DNA from 2 places in the Clostridium neonatale genome. Region 1 is predicted to be linked to the other one. Evidence: predicted binding sites of a transcription regulator. Region 1 holds the regulator's gene; the other holds the start of a gene.
The links. Region 1 encodes Rex, which represses fermentation and respiration genes when NADH is low (regulators of the CRP and FNR family bind a similar motif). Its sites were predicted from a motif close to ATTGTTAANNNNTTAACAAT; they were not measured.
Positions count from the first base shown of each region.

Region 1 (6,352 bases):
ATGTACCAGTCTTTGGGTCTATTTTAACGGCTGTAGTATCTGGAACTTGTTTTACACAAACTACTATATTCATTCTAAAAGTCCTCCTATCTTAAAATGCTTCCTGCGATAACCATCTTTTGAACTTCTGAAGTTCCTTCATAGATTTCAGTTATCTTAGCATCTCTCATCATTCTTTCTACTGGATATTCTTTAGTATATCCGTATCCACCAAATAATTGTACTGCCTTAGTTGTTACTTCCATAGCAACGTCTGCAGCAAATAATTTAGCTCTTGCAGCATCAACTGTATATGGTTGCCCTAATTGCTTCTTACAAGCAGCTTTATAAACTAAATGTTTTGCAGCTTCGATCTTAACATCCATTTCAGCAATATACCATTGTAATCCTTGGAAAGCTGAAAGAGGTTTTTTAAATTGTTTTCTTTCTTTCATGTATGCAACAGCTTCTTCAAAAGCGCCTTCTGCAATACCTAAAGCTTGAGCAGCAATACCAATTCTTCCTCCATCAAGAGTCTTCATTGCTATTCCAAATCCTTTACCTTCTTTTCCAATTAAGTTTTCCTTTGGAACTATACAGTCTTCAAAAATTAATTCTGTAGTAGAAGATGCTCTGATTCCCATTTTGTTTTCAAGTTTACCAATTGAGAATCCTGGGAAAGATTTTTCTACTATGAATGCAGAAATTCCTTTTGTTCCCATCGACTTATCAGTCATAGCAAATACGATGAATGTTTCAGCAACTCCACCATTTGTTATGAATATTTTTGATCCATTTAATACATAATGATCTCCATCTAATACTGCAGTTGTTTGTTGTCCAGCAGCATCTGTACCAGCACCTGGTTCAGTTAAACCAAAAGCACCAATCTTTTTGCCTGAGCATAAGTCTGGTAAGTATTTTTCTTTTTGAGCTGGAGTACCATGTTCGTTAATTACTGAAGCACATAATGAAGTATGAGCTGAAAGTATAACCCCTGTTGTTCCGCAAACTTTTGATAATTCTTCTACAGCTATTATGTAAGAAAGAACATCTCCGCCTGCACCTCCAACTTCTTTAGAAAATGGAATACCCATCATTCCTAATTTTCCCATTTTCTTTACATTTTCCATTGGGAATTGTTCAGTTTCATCGATTTCTGCAGCTAATGGCTTAACTTCATTTACTGCGAATTCTCTAACCATTTGTTGTACTAATTCTTGTTCTCTAGTTAATTGGAAATTCATTAAATTACCCTCCTTGTTAATTGGAGCCTACTAGTAGGCAAACTATATATAAATCTCTAATAGATTTTTGACTAAAAAAATTATTTGTTTTGGAAATTCTTTTCTTTTCTTCTTTCTAAGAAAGCGCTCATTCCTTCAGTTTGATCTTCTGTTGAGAAGCATTTACCAAAGTCAGCTGCTTCTATCATAACAGCTTCATCTATTGCTACTTGCATACCTCTGTTTATAGCATCTTTAGCTAGCTTAACAGCAATTGGTGCATTAGATATAATTATTGAAGCCATTTTCTTTGCTTCTTCCATAAGATTTTCTAAAGGTACTACCTTATTAACTAATCCTATTCTATAAGCTTCATCAGCTTTAATATTTCTTCCTGTATAAATCATTTCCTTAGCTTTTCCAAGACCAACTATTCTTGGTAGTCTTTGAGTTCCACCAAATCCTGGCGTTATTCCAAGACCTACTTCAGGTTGTCCGAATACAGCTGCTTCAGATGCAATTCTTATATCACAAGCCATCGATATTTCACATCCGCCACCAAGTGCAAAACCTTGAATAGCCGCTATAACTGGCTTGTCCAAGTCCTCAAGTCTTAAAAATACTTTGTTTCCAAGCTCACCAAATTCTTTACCTTGAGCTTCATTTAAATCCTTCATTTCAGCTATGTCAGCACCAGCAACAAAGGATTTTTCTCCTGCTCCTGTTAATATAACTGCATATATGTCGCTATCTTTTTCTAAATCATCTAGAACTATATCTAAGTCTTTTAATGTTGCCGAATTTAAAGCATTTAATGCTTTTGGTCTATTAATTGTAACAACTGCTAAATGTCCTTCTTTTTCAAGGATAACATTTTCTAATTCCATGTTTTTTACTCTCCCTTTAAAATCATATTATTTATTTTTTTAATTTTCTTACAATTTTAAAAATATTAAATATGCTTGTTATAATATTAACAAGCTTGAACAAAAAAACAACGGAGCTTAAATCTCCTTATTTAAAATTATAATACGTAGTTACATTATTTGCAATAAAATATTATCTTTCCATCCAACTTTTTTATACCTTTTATCTGCATTGTTCATACAAAAACTCATATATGAATAAAAAATAAATAATTTATATTAAAAGCTTATATTTTTTCCTTTTAATATAAATTATTTATTTAACAAATTTATTCGTTTAGTAAATAAATTAATGTCATTAAACTCTCACTTAAATGAACATTTTCTACCTTTACATCACTTGGAACAACTAAATCAACTGGAGCAAAATTCCACATTGCTTTAACTCCGCCTCTTATTAATTCATCAGCAACATTTTGCGCATTTTTTTGAGGAACACAAATTATCCCTATATCTATTTTCTTACTATCTAGAGTTTCTTTTAACTCATCTATATCTCTTATTTCTATATCTCTTATTTTCATTCCAACTAATTTAGGATTAACATCAAAAATAGTACCTATATTAACTCCTAAATCTTCAAACCTAGTATAATTAGCAACAGCCTGACCTATATTACCTGCTCCTATCAATACTGCTTCATACCCTTTATCTAGTCCTAATATACATCCTATCTGCGTATATAGCTCTTTTACATTATAGCCATAACCTTGCTGCCCAAAGTCTCCAAAACAATTTAAGTCTTGACGAATTTGAGAAGCTGTAAAACCTATTTTTTCTCCTAATTCTTTTGAAGAAATCCTATCAACATCGTTCTTCATTAATTCACCAAGATATCTATAATATTTAGGTAGTCTTTTAATTACTGCCATCGATATACTTTTGCTTCTCTCCATTCCGTTTCTCTCCTTAATCTAATATACTCTATTTAAATTATCCCCCAATGCATAATTAATTATTATTTTATATTCAACAAATCATATAATATACTATAATTTATAATTTTATCATATCCATCCATTTCTATGTCAAGTTTATTATAACTTTTTATAAATATGAGTTATATAAATCATTAATAAAATCGTGTATATTAATATGGAGTAAAATATTATCAACTTTTATTATTAAAAATAATAAAGACGTACATTTTAGTATATTTTTAATTAATACATATGTCAACTTTTATTAATTATTTAACTCAGATTAATGTCAGAAGCAAACAAGAAAAAATGTGATTAATAGTTCAAAAAAGGTGTTTACATTATTGGCATAGATCCAGCGACAACGGACTTTCAATGTCAAGTTATTGCCATGCTTGGCATGCAAATAGAGAGTAGATAGTTTTGTTTTTACCTAAAACTATCTACTCTACCTTCAAGTTATTAAGTTATTTTTTAAATATCATTTTCTAAATCCGCACCATTTGTTGCAATTAATTTTTTATAATAATAGAATGATTTCTTTTTACTACGCTTACCAGTTCCATTTCCATAGTCATCTATATCTACATAAATCATGCCATATCTCTTTGTCATCTCTGATGTACCAGAAGAAATAAGATCGATTGGTCCCCACCAAGCATAGCCAAAGACATCTACTCCATCTTCAATAGCTTCTCTCATTTGTTCAACATGTCTCTTCATATAATCAATTCGATAATCATCATTGATTGAACCATCTTCTTCGATTTTATCAACTGCACCTAATCCATTTTCTGAAATAAAGATTGGTAAATGATAACGATCATATATATGATTTAAAGTAATTCTAAAACCAATAGGATCAATCGTCCATCCCCAATCAGACATCTCTAAATTAGGATTTTTAATATCAGAAACCAATCTTCCTGTTGGTTTAGGTACTGTTTCACCTTTATAGCGCATAACATAAGTCATATAATAACTAATTGTAATAAAGTCAACAGATCCTTCTTTTAAAATCCTTTCATCATCTTCTCCCATCTCAATATGGATATCATTTTCATCAAAAAATCTTTTCATATAATATGGATATTCACCTTTAGCTTGGACATCTGTAAAGAACCAGTTAAAATGATCTTCAAACAAAACTTGTAATTGGTCTTCTGGTTTAGAACTTTCAGCATAATTTTCTAATCTACAAAGCATATTACCCATTTTAGCTTCCGAATCAATTTCGTGACATTTCTTAACTGCTAAGGCACTAGCGACCATTTGATTATGCACTGCTTGGAATTTTAGTTTCCAGTTTCCTAAATAAGGATTACAGCTATTTGGTTCAGGTGCTCCTTCTAAAATAACACCACTACTTGTAAAAGGATTAGAAAGAACATTATTAATTTCATTAAAAGTTAACCAGTATTTAACTTTACCTTTATAACGTTTTAAAACTGTTTCAGCGTATTTGACAAATGCATCTACTGTATGGCGGCTTAGGAATCCATTATATTTTTCTGCCAAATGTAAAGGTGTATCAAAATGCGATAATGTTACTAATGGTTCAATATTATATTTATGCAATTCATCAAACACATTATCATAAAATTGTAATCCTTCTTCATTAGGCATTTCATCATCTCCATTAGGGAAGATACGTGACCATGAAATACTCATACGAAAAACTTTAAATCCCATTTCAGCAAATAATTTAATATCTTCTTTATATGTATGATAGAAATCAATTCCTCTACGTTTTGGTAGTTCCCAATTTTCAGGATGTAATTTCATGTCTTCTACCATTTCTTTTGAAGCAGCATTATGTGGTACATGAACATCAAATGAGCCTTCAGTGTCACGAATTTCTTTAGTTATCAATCTTGCAAAGTCAGATGTTGCTAAACCTCTACCTCCTTCATTATAAGCCCCTTCAATTTGATTAGCAGCTGTTGAACCGCCCCATAAAAATCCTTCTGGAAATACTTTATTTTTTATTATCATAATTCTATTCTCCTTTACTTCGTTGATATAGTGCTTTAAAGATAGGCTCCATTTTTTGAACCATTCTTAATTCTGTGGTAATTGTCATAACTGTATCTTGTGCATGAACAAATAACAATGAATATTCAAATTGTTCACCACTTACCTGTGCTTGAATAACTTTTGTTTGAGCATTATGTGCCTGTAAAATTTCTTGTTTTGCTTCTTTTAATAATTTATCAGCATACTCGAAGTCAAAGATAGCCATTTTTTCTAATGCCTCATCTATTTTCATTCTTCCATCACCTGCATGAAGAATAACTTCCATTGCTACTTCATTAATATTTATTATTTCTTCCATATTTAATCACTCCTATTCTTGTACAGCTAATTTTTTTGCAGCCTTTTTTGATGCTTTTTGTTTTTCTCGTTCAGCATCTTTAGTAACTTCAAATTTTTCTGATGCTTTAAAAAATGGATACCAGATTAATGTTGCTAAAACTATATTGATCAGTACTAAAATTACATTTCTAAAATCTCCACCAGACATCATAAATGCAGAAATAGCATTTGGTAAAAAGTTCATATCAAAGTTTACATAATTTATAGTACCCCAACCAAATTGGAACCATAAATAAGAGAATCCTGGAAGAATTATACTAATTAAAACAACTGGAATAAACATAAATGGATTATTAACAACAGTACCATAAACTAATGGTTCATTAATATTGAAAATAGAAGGTATAATTGTCGCTCTACCTAATAATTTATATTTTTTACTTTTTGAAAATAACATCATAAAAGCTAAAGGAAGTGTTGCCAATTGTCCTCCAATATGATGATAACGGCTAAAACCATAAGCATAAATATTTGTAGCAGTTCCTCCAGCAGCAACCATAGCAGCATTTTCAGCAATGGCTGCTTGTGTAATAGAACGTGTTACAGGCGTGAAAACCCAGCCACTAATACCAAAAAAGTAGAAAATATTTTGTAAGAAACAAATCAAAATTACACCAGGTAAGCTTTGTGCAAACCCTTTAATAGGACTCATAACAACTTGTACCATTGCAAACACATCAATATTAAATGTAAATGTTAGTAAATAACCAGCCAATAAACTTAGAAAGATTGAGATAATATTGTCAAACCAATTCTTAACAAAGTCTGGAATTACACTATCTTCTCCAAAGAAAGAAAACCTTACCATACATTTATAAATAAATGCTACAATAAATCCTATAAACATTGATGTAAACATACCGCCTGCACCAAATTGTGATATATTAAATAGGGTTCCTTCAGCAACTGTCTTTGCATTCATACA
Region 1 covers NZ_UICR01000001.1:429,578-435,929, reverse strand. Annotated here, with positions in the region: gene CNEONATNEC86_RS02030 (electron transfer flavoprotein subunit beta/FixA family protein) at 1-73, opposite strand, end outside; gene CNEONATNEC86_RS02025 (acyl-CoA dehydrogenase) at 87-1,226, opposite strand; gene CNEONATNEC86_RS02020 (short-chain-enoyl-CoA hydratase) at 1,307-2,092, opposite strand; gene CNEONATNEC86_RS02015 (redox-sensing transcriptional repressor Rex) at 2,401-3,027, opposite strand; gene CNEONATNEC86_RS02010 (glycoside hydrolase family 1 protein) at 3,526-5,046, opposite strand; gene CNEONATNEC86_RS02005 (PTS lactose/cellobiose transporter subunit IIA) at 5,051-5,386, opposite strand; gene CNEONATNEC86_RS02000 (PTS sugar transporter subunit IIC) at 5,399-6,352, opposite strand, start outside.

Region 2 (6,352 bases), 1.7 Mb from region 1:
TGGAATGCTAAAATGATTTTTTCTGTACCTTGTTGTCAACATGAACTAAATGCTCAAATGAAAAGTGAAAATTTAAACATACTAACAAATTATGGAATAATACAAGAAAGAATTGCTGCACTTATGACTGATAGTATTAGAGGAAATCTTTTAGAATATATGGGATATAAAACTCAGCTATTAGAATTTATAGACATAGCTCATTCGCCTAAAAATATATTGATACGAGCAAGCAAAAACAAAGTATCAGATGAAAAGAAAAATATAGTTTTAAACGAAGTTAATAATTTAATTAAAGAATTTAATTTTAATCCAACTTTATATAAATTGTTAAAGAACGATGGTTGTATCTTATAATTCAACAAAATATAAAAAATTCTATACAGATAAATTAAAATATCTTCAATATGTGATAATAATTGAAGATATTTTTTGATTTACATTATATGAAGAATGTTGAATAAATGATATAATCTTATTATTAGGAGAAGATTACTAAATATATAAGCGTAAAGGGGTAGATGTTATGGAAACTAAAAATGACATATTATTAGAATCAGGAACAGGAGAATTGGAGATAATAGAATTTGTGGCAAATGGCAATCATTATGCAATTAATGTTGTTAAGGTTAAAGAAGTTATTGAAATGCCAAAGGATGGATTAACAAAGCTTCCAGATCCTAGACCTGAAATAGCAGGACTTATTTTATGCAGAGATGAAATATTAACATTAGTAGATTTAAAATATATTTTAACAAAGCAAAAATCAAAAAATATAGGTGCTAAAGTTATAATATGTGAGTTTAATAAAATAAAGGTAGCATTTAATATTGATGATATTATAGCTGTACATCGTATTAAATGGGAAGAAATAAGAAAACCAGATGATTTATCAGAAAACTCATTGTCTGTAGGGAATATTCTTCTTGGAACAAAAGTTTTGATAATGCTTGACTTTGAAAAAATAGTTACAGATATTTGTCCAAGCTCTGGAATAAGTGAAGACAGACTTGTAAATGTAGACTATAAAGATAGATCAAATATAAAAGTCATGCTTGCAGATGACTCAGCTTTAATAAGAAGACTATTAAAAGATACATTAACCAAAGCAGGATTTAGAAATTTAAGAATTTTTGATGATGGACAGCAGGCTTTAGATTATTTAACTGAACTTAAGGCTAAAAAAGGTGAAAACTTTAGAGAAGATGTACAATTACTAATAACAGATATAGAAATGCCTAGAATGGATGGTCTTACATTAACAAGAAAAATTAAAGAAGATCCTATATTACAAAAACTTCCTGTTATAGTATTCTCTTCATTAATTACTGATGAGCTAAGACACAAAGGAGAATCAGTAGGAGCAAATGCACAATTAAGTAAACCAGAAGTTGAGGGATTAGTTAAAACAATAGATAACTTACTGTCTTAATTAACAGAATAATAAATAATGGTCAGTAGTTTGGTTAAAACAATATATACTTAAAAAATAAAAAGATAATTTAAAATGGAATTGAAATTTTATATGTTTATATAAAAAATCTAGCTAAGCTTATAAGAAAATTATTTTAATATAGTTTTTCTTATGAATAATTTTTAGCAAGTAACGTTATAATATGATTAATTATTAAAGCAGTTAGTAAGGATTTTAGAAAGATAAATATAATAGAATTTTAGTTCCATTTTTTTGAATTAAAAATAACAATACAAATTTGGGCAGATGAACTATTAACGACAAAATAATCGATGGATGCATAAAAATTTTAGCTATAATTAAATAAAATTTAAAAATAATTCAAAATTGTTTGACAAAAGACAAACAATAGACTAGAATTGATTTGTGAAAAGTGTTAAAAATATCACAAGATAAATTTTTTAGTGAATTTACTAGGAGGTATGGGAATGAAAGTTACAAACCCACAAGAATTGACAGCAAGAATTGAAGCATTAAGAGTAGCACAAAAAGAATTCGCAAACTTTACTCAGGAACAAGTTGATGAAATATTTAGACAAGCGGCTATGGCAGCTAATAATAACAGAATTAAATTAGCTAAAATGGCAGTAGAAGAAACTGGAATGGGTATAGTTGAAGATAAGGTTATAAAAAACCACTTTGCGGCTGAATATATTTACAACCAATATAAAGATATGAAAACTTGTGGAGTTCTAGAAGAGGATCACACATATGGTATTACTAAAGTTGCAGAGCCGATAGGTGTTATAGCAGCTATAGTTCCAACAACAAACCCAACTTCAACAGCAATATTTAAGACGTTAATTGCACTTAAAACAAGAAATGCAATAATTATATCACCACATCCAAGAGCTAAAAATGCTACAATTGAAGCAGCTAAAATAGTTTTAGATGCAGCAGTTAAAGCTGGAGCTCCAGAAGGAATAATAGGATGGATTGATGAACCATCAGTAGAATTATCACAAAATGTTATGAGAGAGTCAGATATAATACTTGCTACAGGTGGCCCTGCAATGGTTAAGGCAGCTTATTCATCAGGAAGACCAGCTTTAGGGGTTGGAGCAGGAAATACTCCAGCGATAATAGATGAAACTGCACATATTAAAATGGCAGTGAACTCAATTCTTTTATCAAAAACTTTTGATAATGGAGTGATTTGCGCATCAGAACAATCACTTGTTGTATTAGAAGAAGTTTATGATGAAGTTAAGAAAGAATTAAGTGAAAGAGGAGCTTATATCTTAAAAGGTGAAGAAATAGATAAGGTAAGAAAGATTATCTTAAATGAAAAAGGTGGATTAAATGCCAACATGGTTGGTCAATCTGCATATAAAATTGCTAAAATGGCAGGTGTAGATGTGCCGGAAACTTCTAAGGTATTAGTAGGTGAAGTTACTTCAGTAGAGCTTGAAGAACCATTCTCACACGAAAAATTATCACCAGTACTTGCAATGTACAAAGTTAAAACATTTGAAGAAGCTTTAGATAAGGCTGATAGATTAATAGTTCTTGGTGGAATGGGTCACACATCAGTACTTTACACAGATGAAATAAAATCAAAAGATAGAATATCAGCCTTCGGTGCTAGAATGAAAACTGCAAGAACATTAATAAACATGCCAGCATCTCAAGGAGCTATAGGTGATTTATTTAACTTTAAACTTGCACCATCTTTAACATTAGGATGTGGATCATGGGGAGGAAACTCAGTTTCAGAAAACGTTGGTCCTAAGCATTTAATAAATGTAAAAACTATAGCTAAGAGGAGAGAAAATATGCTTTGGTTTAGAGTTCCTGAAAAAACTTATTTTAAATATGGATGTTTACCAATTGCTTTAAATGAATTAAGTGATATGGGTAATAAAAAGGCATTCATAGTAACAGATAAGGTATTGTTCGAACTTGGATACACTAATAAAATTACAGAAATTTTAGATGCAAACAAAATACAATATAGAATATTCTGTGATGTTGAACCAGATCCAACTTTAAGATGTGCAAAAGCTGGAGCTAAGGAAATGTTAAGCTTTGAACCAGATACAATAATAGCTCTTGGTGGTGGATCAGCTATGGATGCTGCTAAGATAATGCATGTTATGTATGAACATCCAGAAGTTAGATTTGAAGATTTAGCTATGAGATTCATGGATATAAGAAAGAGAGTATATAAATTCCCTGAAATGGGCGTTAAAGCTATGATGGTTTCAATTGCTACATCAGCAGGAACTGGTTCAGAAGTTACTCCATTTGCAGTTATAACAGATGAAGAAACAGGAATAAAATATCCACTTGCTGACTACGCTTTAACACCAGATATGGCTATAGTTGATGCTGAACTTATGATGAGCTCACCAAAGGGGTTAACAGCTTGTGCTGGTATAGATGTATTAGTTCATGCTATGGAAGCTTATGTTTCAATAATGGCATCTGAATATACAAATGGTATGGCGCTTGAAGCAATAAGATTAGTATTTAAATATTTACCACTTGCATATAGTGAAGGAACAACTAATGTTAAATCAAGAGAAAAAATGGCGCATGCATCATGTATCGCTGGTATGGCATTCTCAAATGCTTTCCTTGGAATTTGCCACTCAATGGCTCATAAGCTAGGTGCATTCCATCACTTACCACATGGTATGGCAAACTCATTATTATTAAATGAAGTAATTAAGTTTAATGCTACAGATGCTCCAACTAAGCAGGCAGCATTTGCTCAATATAAATATCCAAGTGCAGCAGGCAGATATGCTAAGATTGCTGATTATTTAGGACTTGGTGGAAATACTACAGAAGAAAAAGTTCAATTATTAATTAGAGCTGTAGAAGAATTACAAGTAAAAGTAAATATGCCAAAAACAATTAAAGAAGCTGGTGTATCTGAAGATAAATTCTATGCAAGCTTAGATGAAATGGTAGAACAGGCATTTGATGATCAATGTACTGGAGCTAACCCAAGATATCCACTTATGAGTGAGCTTAAAGAAATGTATATAAATGCTTATGATATAAAAAAAGAAGAAACTAAAAAATCTAAAAAGAAATAGTTATAGATTAAAGACAGTCTACTTAAGGGAGGCTGTCTTTTTTATTCTTTAGGAAATTATATTTATTAAAAAAATTAAAATATAAATTAATATTTTTGATTTTATAAGTTTATAAATAAATAAAATTAATGGAAATATTAAAAAAATTAATATTGTCTATTTACAAATTTTATAAATAGTGATAAATTATTATTAAGGAATGGAGATGATTTAATGCATGAGATAATAAGTAGATGTCCAATATGTGCTAAGAAGCTTGTGGCAACTAAATTAAGATGTAATAGTTGTAATACTGTTATAGAAAATGAATTCAAGTTATCTAAATTTGATTATTTAAATAAAGAACAGCTTTATTTTATAGAAACTTTTATAAAATGCAGGGGAAGTATAAAGGAAGTAGAAAGAGAGCTCGGAATATCATATCCAACTGTTAGATCAAAGCTAGATGAAGTTATTGCAGCATTAGGATATCCAGTAAAAGAGATGAAAGAGCCTAGATTAAGACAAGATAATAATAATATATTGGATGCACTTGAAAAGGGTGAAATATCTCCAGATGAAGCAATTAATAAATTAAAAGAATAAGAAAACACAATTTTAAAAAATATATTAGGGCAAAAAATATCAAAATAAATTATAAAAAATGGAGGATATTATTATGAATGAAGAAGTTTTGAGAGTTTTAAAGATGGTTGAGGAAGGGAAAATAACTGCTGATAAGGCAAAAGACCTTATTGATGCACTAAATAATTCAAATAGAACAAATGATAGTGATGCACAAATTGTAATCAGTGAAAATAAGAATTATGAAGACAAATTTTTAAGAATAAAAGTATTAAGTGCAGAAGGTGATAAAGTTAATGTACAGCTTCCTATCAAAATAATAAGAGAAGTTCTTAAGGTTACAGGAAAACTTCCAATTAAAACAGAAGGATTGGATGGAGTAGATATAGAACAATTAATGAATACAATAGTAACTTGTCTTGATAATGAAGCAATGGGAGAGATTGTTGATGTAACTTCTAATAAAGGTGATATAGTGAAGGTAGTTATAGAATAGAGGCACTATTATGAAGGTTTCAATAAAAGCAGATAAAATAAGATTTACTATACTTATTCCTTTATCTTTATGTGGATTTATTATTAGGCATATACCTAATAAAGAACTAACAGATGAATTAAAGGTGTTAATAATAGAAGCAATTAAATGTGTTAAAAGAAGTTCTAGAGAATATAAAGGAATGAAGATTGTAGAAGTAGAAACAGCTGATGGACAGGAAGTAAAAATCACTTTATAAATTAAATAAGGGACATACTAAGTTTAGAGTAAAATAACCTAAATTCAATATAGGATAAGCTCGATTGTAGGAAAATTTGAGTGAAAATTCTAAAGATAGAGGCTGTTCCAAAAACAATTTGCTTCAAAAGCAAGTTGTTTTTGGAACAGCCTCTGTTTAAGAACTTTTACTCAAATTTTGATACAATGCTATCCTTATTCATCATTGATAATTTTTTATTGAAAGTTGTTTTTGCAACTTATTTAGGTTATGACTTTAATTTTTCATGTGTTTTTATGTATGAGTCATACCAATTATTAAATAAAACTCTAAATGATGCGGCTATAGGAACAGATAAAAGCATTCCAAATAAACCACCTATATTTCCACCAATAAGGATTGCCATCATTGTGAAAACTGGATGAAGACCAACACTGTCGCCAACTATTTTAGGTGCAAGAAGATTGTTATCTATTTGTTGAACAACAAGCATAGAAATTATTGCATAAAGAATTTTTAATGGATTTCCACTTAATAAACCCATTATGGCAGCA
Region 2 covers NZ_UICR01000001.1:2,146,826-2,153,177, forward strand. Annotated here, with positions in the region: gene CNEONATNEC86_RS09975 (class I SAM-dependent methyltransferase) at 1-357, shown strand, start outside; gene CNEONATNEC86_RS09980 (chemotaxis protein) at 527-1,432, shown strand; gene adhE (bifunctional acetaldehyde-CoA/alcohol dehydrogenase) at 1,903-4,521, shown strand; gene CNEONATNEC86_RS09990 (DUF2089 domain-containing protein) at 4,735-5,106, shown strand; gene CNEONATNEC86_RS09995 (SHOCT-like domain-containing protein) at 5,180-5,581, shown strand; gene CNEONATNEC86_RS10000 (hypothetical protein) at 5,592-5,819, shown strand; gene CNEONATNEC86_RS10005 (AI-2E family transporter) at 6,067-6,352, opposite strand, start outside.
Region 2: the regulator Rex is predicted to act here: its motif matches at 1,847-1,866, upstream of adhE (bifunctional acetaldehyde-CoA/alcohol dehydrogenase).